Regions from separate parts of the Pantoea sp. E2023-21 genome, predicted to be linked through region 2. Evidence: predicted binding sites of a transcription regulator. Region 2 holds the regulator's gene; each other region holds the start of a gene.
What was found. Region 2 encodes ArgR, which controls arginine synthesis, uptake and breakdown. Its sites were predicted from a motif close to ANTGAATAAAAATACANT; they were not measured.

Region 1 (4,192 bases), 290 kb from region 2:
CGCACTTCGTCGCTGCATTCGGACATCGACAGCTCAGAAACCAGCACGCCGATATCACGCAGGAACAGGTCTGCGGCTTTCCAGCGACTCAACTGCATCGCATGGCGGGTAATCGGCGCGGTGACGTTCGGGTTACCGTCACGGTCGCCGCCCATCCAGGACGTAAACTTAATCGGCACGAAATCGACCGGCAGCTTGATGCCAAAGCTCTCTTCGACTTGTTCGTTCAACTCACGCAGGAAAGCTGGTACGCCTTGCCACAGGCTGTTTTCCACCACGGCAAAGCCCCATTTGGCTTCATCGATTGGCGTTGGGCGATATTTGCGGATTTCGTCAGTATGCCAGGCTTGCGCCACCAGCTGACGCAGACGGCGCATTACCTGCGTACGCTCATAGTCAGAGATATCGCTGTGATCGAGCTGCTGCAAACAGCTATTCACTTCGCCCAGCATGTGAATCAGTGTGCGGCGGGTAATTTCGGTGGGGTGCGCAGTCAGCACCAGTTCCAGTGACAGCTCTTCAATCGATTGGCGGATAGCCGCTTCGCTGATATCACCTTGCTGTTTCAGACGCTCAAAGGTCTTTTTCAACAGTTCAGGATGGTTCGCGCCATCACCGCTACGGGAAATGGTTTGATACTGTTCAGCCACGTTGGTGAGATTAAGGAACTGGCTAAACGCACGTGCTACTGGCAGCAGCTCGTCATTCGACAGATTTTGCAGCGTGGTCAGCAGTTCCTGACGATGGGTGTCATTTCCCGCACGGGATGACTTAGAGAGTTTACGGATGGTCTCCACCTGGTCGAGGATGTTCTCTCCTAGTGCATCCTTAATCGTATCCCCGAGCAGTTTGCCGAGCATACTGACATTACTTCGCATTGCGGAATATTGTTCGTTCATTGGACCCTGACACCCTCATCATCTTTTTAAATATCCCCACGGGAATTATCCACGGGCATAACATCGTCTTTTATCTAGCCACGTATCTTCCTGCACGTCAATTGCCTTAAATCTGCGTAAATGTGCTGCTAAATGACGGAAATTCAAAGAATTTGCTTGCAGCGAAGCGAGATAAGTTATTCTTATTATCAAATCCCGAACAATGACGGGGCAATTTGCTGATTTAACAGTGAAATGCCCCATCTGTTGTTCATCAATGACAAAAATGCTGCACGACTTGGGTGATAAGCGCATGAGTCGGCTTGATAAATGCAGTATCAATAAACTCATCTGGCTGGTGGGCTTGATTGATCGATCCCGGGCCTAAAACCAGCGTTGGGCACAATTGCTGGATAAAAGGCGCTTCGGTGCAATAGTTCACCACTTCAGTTGGCACGCCCAGCAACTTCTCCACCACTTGCACCAGCTCATGATCGGCCGGGCATTCGTAGCCTGGAATCGGCGGATGCAGCTCGCCCACGGTTAAACGTCCTGGCCAGCGCGCGCTGACTGGCGCCAGCGCGTCATTCAGCAGACCATCTAAATCGCTCAGGGTTAAGCCCGGCAGCGGACGAATATCCATGTGCAGCTCACAGCAGGCGCAGATGCGGTTGGCCGCGTCGCCACCGTGAATATGGCCAAAGTTCATGGTTGGATACGGAATGGCAAAACCATCGTGGTTGTAACGTTCTTTCAGGGTGTTACGCAGCTGCATAAGCTGAGTGATGGATTCATGCATCAGCTCAATGGCGTTCACGCCGCGCGATGGGTCGCTGGAGTGGCCTGATTGTCCCTGAATACGAATCACATTCGACAGATGACCTTTATGAGCGCGCACCGGCTTGAGCGAGGTGGGCTCGCCGATGATGGCGCAATCTGGACGCAACTGGGTTGATTCAGAGAAATACTTCGCGCCCGCCATGGTGGTCTCTTCATCGGCAGTGGCGAGGATGTAGAGCGGCTTGCTAAGTTTGGTCACGTCAACGTCACGCAGCGCATCCAGAATAAAGGCGAAGAAGCCTTTCATATCGGCGGTGCCCAAGCCGTATAGCTTGTTGTCATGTTCTGTCAGCGTAAAGGGATCGCGCGTCCAGCGGCCATCATCGTAAGGCACGGTGTCGGTATGACCGGCGAGTAACAGACCGCCTGCGCCCAATCCACTGCGTGCCAGCATGTTGAATTTATGCCGCGTGCCAGGCACCGGCTGCACTTCTACACTGAAGCCAATATCGCGGAACCAGCCGGCCAGCAAATTGATTAAAGTTTCATTACTCTGATCCAGTGCGCTGTCGGTTGCGCTGATTGATGGCGTGGCAATCAACTGGCGGTAGAGTTCGATAAAAGGTGGTAATTTTGTCTTCACTGTTGACGGTCCTTGGGTTAGGATGTATCAATATTCATGCATTAATAGTGAATAAAAATACAATAACGTCGCTTGCATGTGAAGCATCAAATCTTCTGCAAACGGCATTCTGGGCAACGGGGCAAGGCCGCGACCCGATACGTGTGACTGTAATAAGGTATACAGCCTGATGTTGAATACGCTGATCGTTGGTGCCAGTGGTTACGCTGGCGTAGAGCTTGCCACCTACCTGAATCGCCATCCGCATATGAACATAACCGCTTTGGCGGTTTCAGCGCAAAGCCCGGATGCCGGAAAGTTATTGTCGGATTTGCATCCGCAGCTCAAAGGCATTGTTGATTTGCCGTTGCAGCCGTTGAGCGATGCCGCTGAATGGGCCGATAAAGTGGATGTGGTATTTCTCGCCACGGCCCACGAAGTCAGCCACGATCTGGCACCCGAATTCCTTAAAGCAGGTTGCGTGGTGTTTGATCTCTCCGGCGCGTTCCGCGTCAACGACGATGCTTTTTATACGCAATATTACGGTTTCAGCCATCAGCATCAGGATTGGCTGGACAAGGCGGTTTACGGCCTGGCTGAATGGCAGCACGACAAAATTAAAGACGCGGAACTGGTTGCGGTGCCGGGTTGCTACCCAACCGCAGCACAGCTGTCGCTGAAACCGCTGATCGCAGCGGGCCTGCTTAACGATGCACAGTGGCCGGTGATCAATGCCACCAGCGGCGTAAGCGGCGCAGGGCGTAAAGCCAATGTGGCGACCAGCTTCTGTGAAGTGAGCTTGCAGCCTTACGGCCTGTTTAATCACCGTCATCATCCGGAAATCGTGGCGCATCTCGGCACGCCAGTGATCTTCACGCCACATCTGGGCAGCTTCCCGCGCGGTATTTTGTCGACCACCACCTGCCGCCTGAAAGCGGGCGTGACGCAGCAGGATGTCGCCGATGCCTTCCATCACGCTTACCACGACAAGCCGCTGGTGCGCGTGTATGACAAAGGCGTTCCGGCGCTGAAAGCGGTGGTTGGTTTGCCGTTCTGCGACATCGGCTTCGCCATGCAAGGTGAACACCTGATTGTGGTCGCTGCCGAAGATAACTTGCTGAAAGGTGCCTCATCGCAGGCGGTTCAGTGTTTGAACATTCGTTTCGGCTTCCCCGAAACGCTGTCTCTGATTTAACCAACGGATAACGCAATGAATCCATTAATCATTAAACTGGGTGGCGTGCTGCTGGATAGCGAAGAAGCGCTGGCCCGTCTGTTTGATGCCCTGCTGGCGTATCGCAATGAACATCAGCGTCCGCTGATCATTGTGCACGGCGGCGGTTGCGTGGTGGACGAGCTGATGAAGAAGCTCGCGCTGCCGGTGAAAAAGAAGAACGGTTTGCGCGTGACGCCAGCCGATCAGATTGACATTATTACCGGTGCGTTAGCCGGTACCGCCAACAAAACGCTGCTGGCGTGGGCGAAGAAATATGGCATCGGCGCAGTGGGTTTGTGCCTGGGCGATGCCGGTTTGGTCAATGTGGCGCAGTTCGATGAAGAGCTGGGACACGTTGGCAACGCCACGCCAGGTAATCCGGCGTTGGTGAATACGTTGCTGGCCGCGGGCTACATGCCGGTCATCAGCTCAATTGGCATCACCGACGGCGGCGCGTTGATGAACGTCAATGCCGACCAGGCTGCGACCGCGCTGGCCGCGACCCTCGGTGCCGATTTAGTGCTGTTGTCTGACGTCAGCGGTATTCTCGACGGCAAAGGTCAGCGCATCGAAGAGATGACCGCCGCGAAAGCGGAACAGCTGATCGCCCAGGGCATTATTACCGATGGCATGATCGTGAAAGTGAATGCGGCGCTTGATGCGGCACGTACGCTCGGTCGCCCGGTGGATATCGCC
Region 2 (4,192 bases):
TCGGCGGCGAACGTCACCCCCTTGGCGGCAACTTCTGGCAACCAACGGTGATTACAGAAGCGCATGAGGAGATGAAGCTGGCACAGGAAGAGACGTTTGGTCCGGTTGCGGCGTGCTTCCGCTTCGACGATGAAGCCGATGTGATTGAACGCGCCAATAATACCGAGTTTGGCCTGGCAGCATATTTCTACACCCAGAATCTTCAGCGTGTGTTCCGCGTATCGGCGGCGCTGGAAGCGGGCATGATCGGCATTAATGAATGTGCAGTATCGACTGAACTGGCACCGTTTGGTGGCATAAAAGAGTCAGGATTGGGACGCGAAGGTTCGGTGTTGGGGATGGAAGAGTATCTGGAAGTGAAAGCGCTGCACCTCGGCGGACTAAGCTAGCCGCGACAACTAAGAGGGCGTCATGATGAGAACCGAGCGTTTCGATTTCGACGAGATTGTCGATCAAGCCCATTTTTATCGACAGTTTAGCGATCGTTTTGCGCTAACCGATCTCGCTATCAACGATCTGGACGATCTTTGGGACGCGCTGGTGGGTGAGCAACTGCCGTTGCCGCTGGACATTGAATTTGTAAATCTCGGGAAAGGGCAGAAACGCCGGTATGGCGCATTGATCCTGTTATTTGATGAAGCAGAAGAGGAGCTGGAAGGCCAGCTCCGCTTCAACGTTAAGTAAAAAAGGGCCCCGGCGAGCGGGGCCAAAGGGTTCGTCTTAATTGACGAGGAATTACTTATATAGCTCAGCGGTCAGGTGATAACTGTCGCCGGTTTTGGCTTCAATCACTTTATAAGCGCTGGCGCCTTGCGCATCGGCTTTTTGAGAAAGCTCAGCGCGATAATCCATTGGTGAACCGCCGGTTCCGCTAATTGATACAGTGCTGCCGGTAGGTTGCAGATTCTGCGCCTGTTCTTCAGTCACCAGTTGTGCTGCAGAAGCACCAAAGGCGAACAGGGAAAGCAGGCTAGCAGTTGCGATGGTTGTTTTGATTTTCATAATTTTCTCCTCATTTAATCAACAACCTGCGGCAGAAATGGGTGGGCGGGTCGTCGATCTATTGCCTGGCACTCTTAAGGCGCCGGACGTTCGATTAGTGATTATTTGTACAGTTCAGCAGTGACGTGGAAAGTATCGCCACGGTTGCTCTCAATGATGCGGTAATGGCTGGCACCCTGAGCGTCAGCTTTCTGTGACAGTGCCTGACGAACGTTGGTTTGGTCGCCGTCAACACCGCTCACGCTGATGGTTTGGTTCAAGGATTGCAGCTGTTCGGCCTGTTGGTTAGAAACCAGACTTGCGGCGCCTGCGCCGAAAGAAAGTACAGAAGCCAGGCCCAGCACTGCGACAGTAAATTTGGTTTTCATGATTCACTCTCCTGAAATTGGGTTCGGTAACCTGAGAGGCAAGTGCGTCTCAAACGGGTCACCGTTCACATTGCGTCCTGAATCAGTAACTTATTTGTACAGTTCAGCGGTAACGTGATAGTTGTCACCGGTATTCGCCTCGATCACGCGGTACGCTTTAGCACCTTGCTGATCGGCTTTATCGTTTAGCTGCTGACGAATATCCATAGGTGAACCGCCCACGCCGCTGACGCTGATAGTGCCTGCGGGTTGCAGATTCGCTGCCTGCTCGGCATTAATAGAATCTGCTGCAAAAGCACCAAATGACAGGGCAGAGAGAATGCTTAGTGTTGCGATAGTAGTTTTAACGGTCATGATATTTTTCCTCGTCGTCTATTTTTATCTTTTTCTTTCGTGTGATTTGCATCACGAAACTAAGTATAGATCTAATCACTCACGAAATTAATATCTAGCTAATAATGTTTGGTTGTAATTCTTTATCCTTATGGCACTTTTTTAGAACCAAGAGTTATAAAAAACGCCCAAACATTAATCAGCTGGGTGTATTTCAAAGCAAAAACAATGATCTACATCAAATTATCTTTTAGTGCGAAAGATCATGGTTGATCTCGCTAGCGAGTACGCTATGGGGAGCTAATGACACTAATCACTATAAGTAAAGCAGTGTAAAATAGCGCGTTGAGTTAAGCAGGGGCAAAGGTCGTACCAATCTACAGAAGTGAAAAGAACCGCTGGGCATATGGATAACTTATTATTTACAAAGGGATTTGTAACAGATTGGTTACGAAGCATGCGGGAGGATTGGGATTACCGACAGCAGATCCGCCGGTAATCAGCAGATTTTTATAGCTCTTGTTCGAATAAAACCAGTACAGCATCGTGTAGCTGTTTCACCGAGAAGGTGCGCGCGGGCGTAATAAAGATGGTGTCATCACCGGCGATGGTGCCGAGAATCCCTTCTGCTTTGCCGAGAGAATCCAGCAGGCGAGCAATCAGCTGTGCTGCACCCGGACTGGTATGAATCACCACTAACGCATCGTTGTAATCGATATCCAGCACCAGATTCTTCAGCGGGCTGGTGGTGGTGGGTACGCCGAGTTCAGCAGGCAGGCAATAAACCATCTCCATCTTGGCGTTGCGGGTACGTACTGCGCCGAACTTGGTCAGCATACGAGAAACTTTGGACTGATTGATATTCTCGAAGCCGTCTTCCTGCAGCGCCTGCACGATTTCGCCCTGGGAGCTGAATTTCTCTTCCTTCAATAAGGCTTTAAACGCCTTAATCAAGTCGTCTTGTTTCGATGGGTTTCGCATAAGCTACCAATAAAAAGAGGGTTGCAGAGGGCAACAGGCCCACGGCAGATAAATTATTATGCATTTAGATGAATTTTTATGCAATAAGTCTGATAAGAGAATCGCGGTAATGACCTGCGGGGCGGGCATAATAACAGAATATTATGTTGCACCAAAATCGCGGGTGGGCGCGCAAAGCGAAGGTTGCGAAGTTGTTATATTATTGATGTGGTAACAACTATATCGATGATCATTGCCGTCCATTGTGTTCTGGCTGCGAATGAATCATTCAGGCGACTTCTGAAGTGGAGATGTCTCGGGAGCCGATTGCGGCGTAGTGTTAAGTGCGCGACAGGTTTAGTCGCTATCGCCTGAGAAGTTGATTAAACTCGTAACCTGATGGATTTTCGGCATATCTCTGCCCCACCTTAATAAGGAGTTCAGGATGAAAGTTGCCGTTCTCGGTGCCGCTGGTGGTATTGGCCAGGCGCTCGCACTACTGCTTAAAACGCAATTACCCGCAGGCTCAGCTCTCACACTTTATGATATCGCCCCGGTCACGCCCGGCGTGGCGGTTGACCTCAGCCACATTCCTACGGCAGTCACCGTGGAAGGCTTCAGCGGTGAAGATGCCACACCTGCGCTGCAGGGTGCCGATGTAGTACTGATTTCTGCTGGCGTGGCGCGTAAACCGGGCATGGATCGCGCCGATCTGTTTAACGTCAACGCCGGCATCGTGCGTAACCTGATCGAACAGGTGGCGAGCACCGCGCCGAAAGCCCTGATTGGCGTCATCACCAATCCGGTGAACACCACGGTGGCCATTGCGGCTGAAGTGCTGAAGAAAGCCGGCGTATATGATAAGAATCGCCTGTTTGGCGTTTCTACCCTTGATATCATCCGCGCCAATACCTTTGTCGCGGCGCTGAAAGGCAAGCAGCCTAACGAGATTGAAGTGCCGGTAGTAGGCGGGCATTCAGGCGTTACTATCCTCCCGCTGCTGTCGCAGGTGAAAGGCGTGAGCTTCAGCGAGCAGGAAGTGGCGGATCTCACCAAACGTATTCAGAACGCGGGCACCGAAGTAGTCGAAGCCAAAGCCGGCGGCGGATCGGCGACGCTGTCGATGGGACAAGCGGCGGCGCGTTTTGGCCTGTCATTGATTCGCGCCCTGCAAGGTGAAGCCAATGTGGTGGAGTGCGCATATGTGGAAGGCGATGGCGAATATGCCCGCTTCTTCTCGCAGCCGCTGCTGCTGGGTAAAAACGGCATCGTCGAACGCCGTCCGCTGGGGACGCTCAGTGCCTTCGAACAGCAGGCGCTGAACGGTATGTTGGAAACGCTGAAGAAAGATATCGCGCAGGGCGAAGAGTTTGTGAAGTGATAAACACTGAGCGGTAATCAAAAACGCCCGGCTGATGCCGGGCGTTTTGTTTTTATAATCCGCCAGATTTGAAGGTCTTATTGGCGGGCGCACCGTTGCTCGCAGGGTTTTGCTTTCCTAGCGTCTCCATGCGTACCTGGAACGGTGG
Region 3 (4,192 bases), 1.0 Mb from region 2:
TTGCACCAAGCAAGCCGCTCGACGTGTTACTGCGTGACTGCTCTGCCGCCGCCCAGCGTCGTGTAGAAGAGAACCGCACCTTCCTGTCGCGTCTGGCGCGTCTGGAAAGCCTGACCATTCTGCCTGCGGGCGAGAAAGGCCCGGTTTCGGTCACCAAGATTGTTGAAGGCGCGGAGTTGCTAATCCCGATGGCGGATCTGGTCAACAAAGAAGCCGAGCTCGAGCGTCTGGCGAAAGAGCTGGTGAAACTTGATGTCGAAATCGAGAAGATCCAGACCAAGCTGGCGAATGAGGGCTTTGTCTCACGTGCGCCGGAAGCTGTGGTGGCGAAAGAGCGCGAGCGCGTGGCTGAGCTGGAACAATCTAAAGCAAAACTGTTTGAACAGCAGGGCGTGATTGCGGCATTGTAAGCGCTTCAGTCCAACTGCTTAATCGAAGCCGGGCACTGCCCGGCTTTTTTATACCGGAAGATAATGATGACCACCGACGCCCCCATCAATTTACAGGTGCGCCCCATTACCGCCGCTGATAATCCGTGGATTGCAAAAGTGATCCGCGACGTATCAGCTGAATTTGGTCTGACGGCGGATAAAGGCTACACCGTGTCCGATCCCAATTTGGATCGCCTGTTCGAGCTCTATAACGAAGCCAACAGCGCCTACTGGATAGTTGAGCATGATGGCGTGGTGGTGGGCGGCGGCGGTGTCGCACCGTTGGCCTGTAGCGCGCCGGATATCTGTGAACTGCAGAAAATGTATTTTCTGCCGCAGGTGCGCGGTTTAGGGTTGGCGCGCGATCTGGCGCTGCGCGCAATGGCGTTCGCCCGTCAGCAAGGTTTTCAGCGCTGTTATCTGGAAACTACCGGTAGCCTGACGCGTGCGATTAAATTGTATGAGTCGTTGGGATTTGAGCTGATTGACAGCGCGATGGGCTGCACCGGGCATGTGGATTGCGAAGTGCGCATGCTGAAGGTGTTGTGATGAATGAGGTCGCCATAAATGGCGACCCTACGGTGTAACGTAGGGTGCGCATTCATGCGCACCGCGTAACCGGTAAGAAATCAATCTATTAAACCGCCGGCACACCGCTATGGAACCGCAGTTCGCCATCCGGCTCGCTGATTAGGCGCGCTTCCGTTTCACCAAATACGCGTACACGCGGCGCGATATCTTTTGGCGAAATCTGCTGCGCCAGCTTCAGGTAATCCTGATAGTGACGTGCTTCCGATCGCAGCAGTGAAATATAGAACTTCTCCAACTGCTCATCCAGATACGGCGCCAGGCTGGCAAAACGCTCGCAGGATCGCGCTTCGATATACGCCCCGCAAATCAACTTATCCACCAGCGCATCAGGCTCATAGGTGGCGATTTCACGGATCAGCCCTTTGGCATAGCGGCTGGCGGTGATTTTGCGATACGGCAACCCGCGCGACTGCATGATTTCCCATACCTGATAAAAGTGATGCAGCTCCTCTTTAACCAGCAGCACCATCATCTCCACCAGGTCGTCGGCCCAAGGCAACTCGTTGCGCACGATGATGCTTTTGGTCAGATTCTTGTGGGCATTGATGAAGTTACTGTCCTGCTCATCGCGGTAGATGAAGTCTTCATACGGCTTGAGCCACGCCAGAATGGCATCACCACTCGGCTTATCCGCCACGTATTTACGGATGATAAACACCGCGGTTTGCGCGGCCTTCAATTCGCAAACCATGTGATCGGTGAGCAGCAACGTCAGATTTTCCGGCTTGCGCGCTTCATCAATCCACGCTTGTGGCGTGCGGCAATGCAGGAATTGATAGATCGGTTCTAATAGCGGAGCGTAATTCATGGGCAATCTTTTGTCTTACGGGGAGAAGGTTTCAGGGCGACGAGCGCCGCCCATTAATGCTTAGTGACGCACACCGTTGTCTTCTTCGTCGTCGATGAATTCGCCATCGTCGTCTTCATCTTCGGCATCAGGATCTTCAAAGTAGGTGCCCCAACCGTCGTAATCGACGTTGTAGCTGCCCGCCAGATTCACCAGCTGCTCAACCTGCGCATCAATCAATTCAGGCTTCAACGCGCCTTCGCTCAGGATATCCACACACATTACAGTGGTGCCGTCTTCCAGCTCCAGCTCTTCTGGCTCGCTCACTTCGTAGCCCAGCTTGAAGGCATCAACCGCGACCTTTTCCAGCGAGTCGAAATTGTTGCAGGAGAGATGATGCTCGATAGTGTAAAGCGCATCAGGATCGCTGCCGTCTTCCAGCAACTCTTCAATGATCAGTCGCGTCTCTTCACGCTGTTCTTCCAGCAATGCTTCATATGCCATGGGTGTGTCCTCAAAATATTCGGCTGAATACAATTATTTTCCCACACTGCCTCGCGCGCCACTACACAAAACAACAAGTTTCTTAACGCTGGGGTTGAAAATGCATATTCATACGGTTAGATTGAATTTTAATTCATTTAATGTAGGCATCCGGAGTGCTGTATGAGTCAGCTACATCAAAGACATTTCCTGAGATTGCTGGATTTTACCCCAGCCGAAATCGCTTCTCTGCTGAGTCTGGCAGGTGAATTAAAACACGCCAAGAAAAATGCCAGCGAAACGCAGTATCTGAAAGGCAAAAACATCGCGCTCATCTTCGAAAAAGACTCGACTCGTACCCGATGCTCTTTCGAAGTTGCCGCTTACGATCAGGGCGCTAACGTCACTTATCTCGGCCCAAGCGGCAGCCAAATCGGCCATAAAGAGTCGATGAAAGACACGGCGCGCGTGCTGGGACGCATGTATGACGGTATTCAATATCGCGGCTACGGCCAGCAACTGGTGGAAACCTTAGCGGAATTCGCTGGCGTGCCGGTGTGGAACGGCCTCACCACCGAGTTTCACCCTACGCAGCTGCTGGCCGATCTGTTGACCATGCAGGAACATCTGCCCGGCAAATCGCTGAATCAAATGACGCTGGTGTATGTTGGTGATGCGCGCAACAACATGGGCAACAGCATGCTGGAAGCCGCAGCGCTAGTGGGCCTGGATCTGCGTCTGGTGGCGCCGAAAGGCTGCTGGCCGGAAGTGGAATTAGTAGAACAATGCCGCGTGGCCGCGCAGCAAACCGGCGGCAAAATCACGCTGACCGAAGATATCGCTGAAGGCGTGCAAGGTGCCGACTTCATCTACACTGATGTATGGGTGTCGATGGGCGAAGCCAAATCGGTGTGGGAAGATCGCATCGCCCTGCTGCGTCCCTATCAGGTTAACAGCGCGATGCTGGCACTGACCGGCAACCCGCAGGTGAAGTTCCTGCACTGCTTGCCCGCGTTCCATGACGACAAAACCACGCTGGGCCGCCAAATGGCTGAACAGTATGGTTTGCAGGATGGCATGGAAGTGAGTAATGAGGTGTTTGAATCCGCGCACAGTATCGTGTTCGATCAAGCAGAGAACCGCATGCACACCATTAAAGCGGTGATGGTAGCAACGCTCGGCAAGCGATAATTTGCTGTGCCGCAAACGTTTACCTCGCACGCGATATTTGCTTGATGCAAATCAGTGAATGCGTATAATGCGGCCCAATTTGCCGGAGGAAACATGCCACAGTGCAGCGCACAATTTGACGCTCAACGACGCCTGAAAGCGGGCGGCGCATTTGTTTCTTTCCGTCATCAATCGATCGTAAAAAAAGCCCCTTAAGCAGGGGCTTTTTTTTGTCCGCAATCCGGCAGCGCAGAGGAGAACGCTATGGCCAACCCGCTATATCGCAAGCACATTATTTCCATCAACGATCTCAACCGCGACGAGCTGGAGCTGGTGCTGCATACCGCCGCCCAGCTGAAAGCCCATCCTCAGCCGGAGCTGCTAAAGCACAACGTTATTGCCAGCTGCTTCTTTGAGGCTTCCACGCGCACGCGCCTGTCATTTGAAACCGCGATGCATCGTCTCGGCGCGTCGGTGGTCGGCTTTGCCGATGGCAGCAACACTTCCCTCGGCAAGAAAGGCGAAACCCTCGCCGATACCATTTCGGTGATTGGCACCTACGTCGATGCCATCGTGATGCGTCATCCGCAGGAAGGCGCGGCGCGTTTGGCGACCGAGTTCTCCGGCGGCATTCCGATTCTCAACGCCGGTGACGGGGCCAACCAGCATCCCACGCAAACGTTGCTCGATCTCTTCACCATCCGCGAAACACAAAATCGCCTCGATAACC

Region 1: argC (N-acetyl-gamma-glutamyl-phosphate reductase) is a predicted target of ArgR. The motif match lies at 2,348-2,365, and genes of this name have one in related genera.
Region 3: argF (ornithine carbamoyltransferase) is a predicted target of ArgR. The motif match lies at 2,434-2,451, and genes of this name have one in related genera.

The regions. Positions count from the first base shown of each region.
Region 1 covers NZ_CP195344.1:3,102,015-3,106,206, reverse strand. The annotation lists gene ppc (phosphoenolpyruvate carboxylase) at 1-899, opposite strand, end outside; gene argE (acetylornithine deacetylase) at 1,153-2,301, opposite strand; gene argC (N-acetyl-gamma-glutamyl-phosphate reductase) at 2,471-3,475, shown strand; gene argB (acetylglutamate kinase) at 3,491-4,192, shown strand, end outside.
Region 2 covers NZ_CP195344.1:2,814,861-2,819,052, reverse strand. The annotation lists gene ACRQ84_RS13185 (NAD-dependent succinate-semialdehyde dehydrogenase) at 1-389, shown strand, start outside; gene ACRQ84_RS13180 (barstar family protein) at 415-684, shown strand; gene yhcN (peroxide/acid stress response protein YhcN) at 736-1,002, opposite strand; gene ACRQ84_RS13170 (YdgH/BhsA/McbA-like domain containing protein) at 1,104-1,370, opposite strand; gene yhcN (peroxide/acid stress response protein YhcN) at 1,461-1,724, opposite strand; gene argR (transcriptional regulator ArgR) at 2,214-2,684, opposite strand; gene mdh (malate dehydrogenase) at 3,109-4,044, shown strand; gene mscM (miniconductance mechanosensitive channel MscM) at 4,097-4,192, opposite strand, start outside.
Region 3 covers NZ_CP195344.1:3,816,500-3,820,691, reverse strand. The annotation lists gene ACRQ84_RS17850 (valine--tRNA ligase) at 1-410, shown strand, start outside; gene ACRQ84_RS17845 (GNAT family N-acetyltransferase) at 477-980, shown strand; gene miaE (tRNA isopentenyl-2-thiomethyl-A-37 hydroxylase MiaE) at 1,069-1,830, opposite strand; gene rraB (ribonuclease E inhibitor RraB) at 1,891-2,313, opposite strand; gene argF (ornithine carbamoyltransferase) at 2,476-3,483, shown strand; gene pyrB (aspartate carbamoyltransferase) at 3,727-4,192, shown strand, end outside.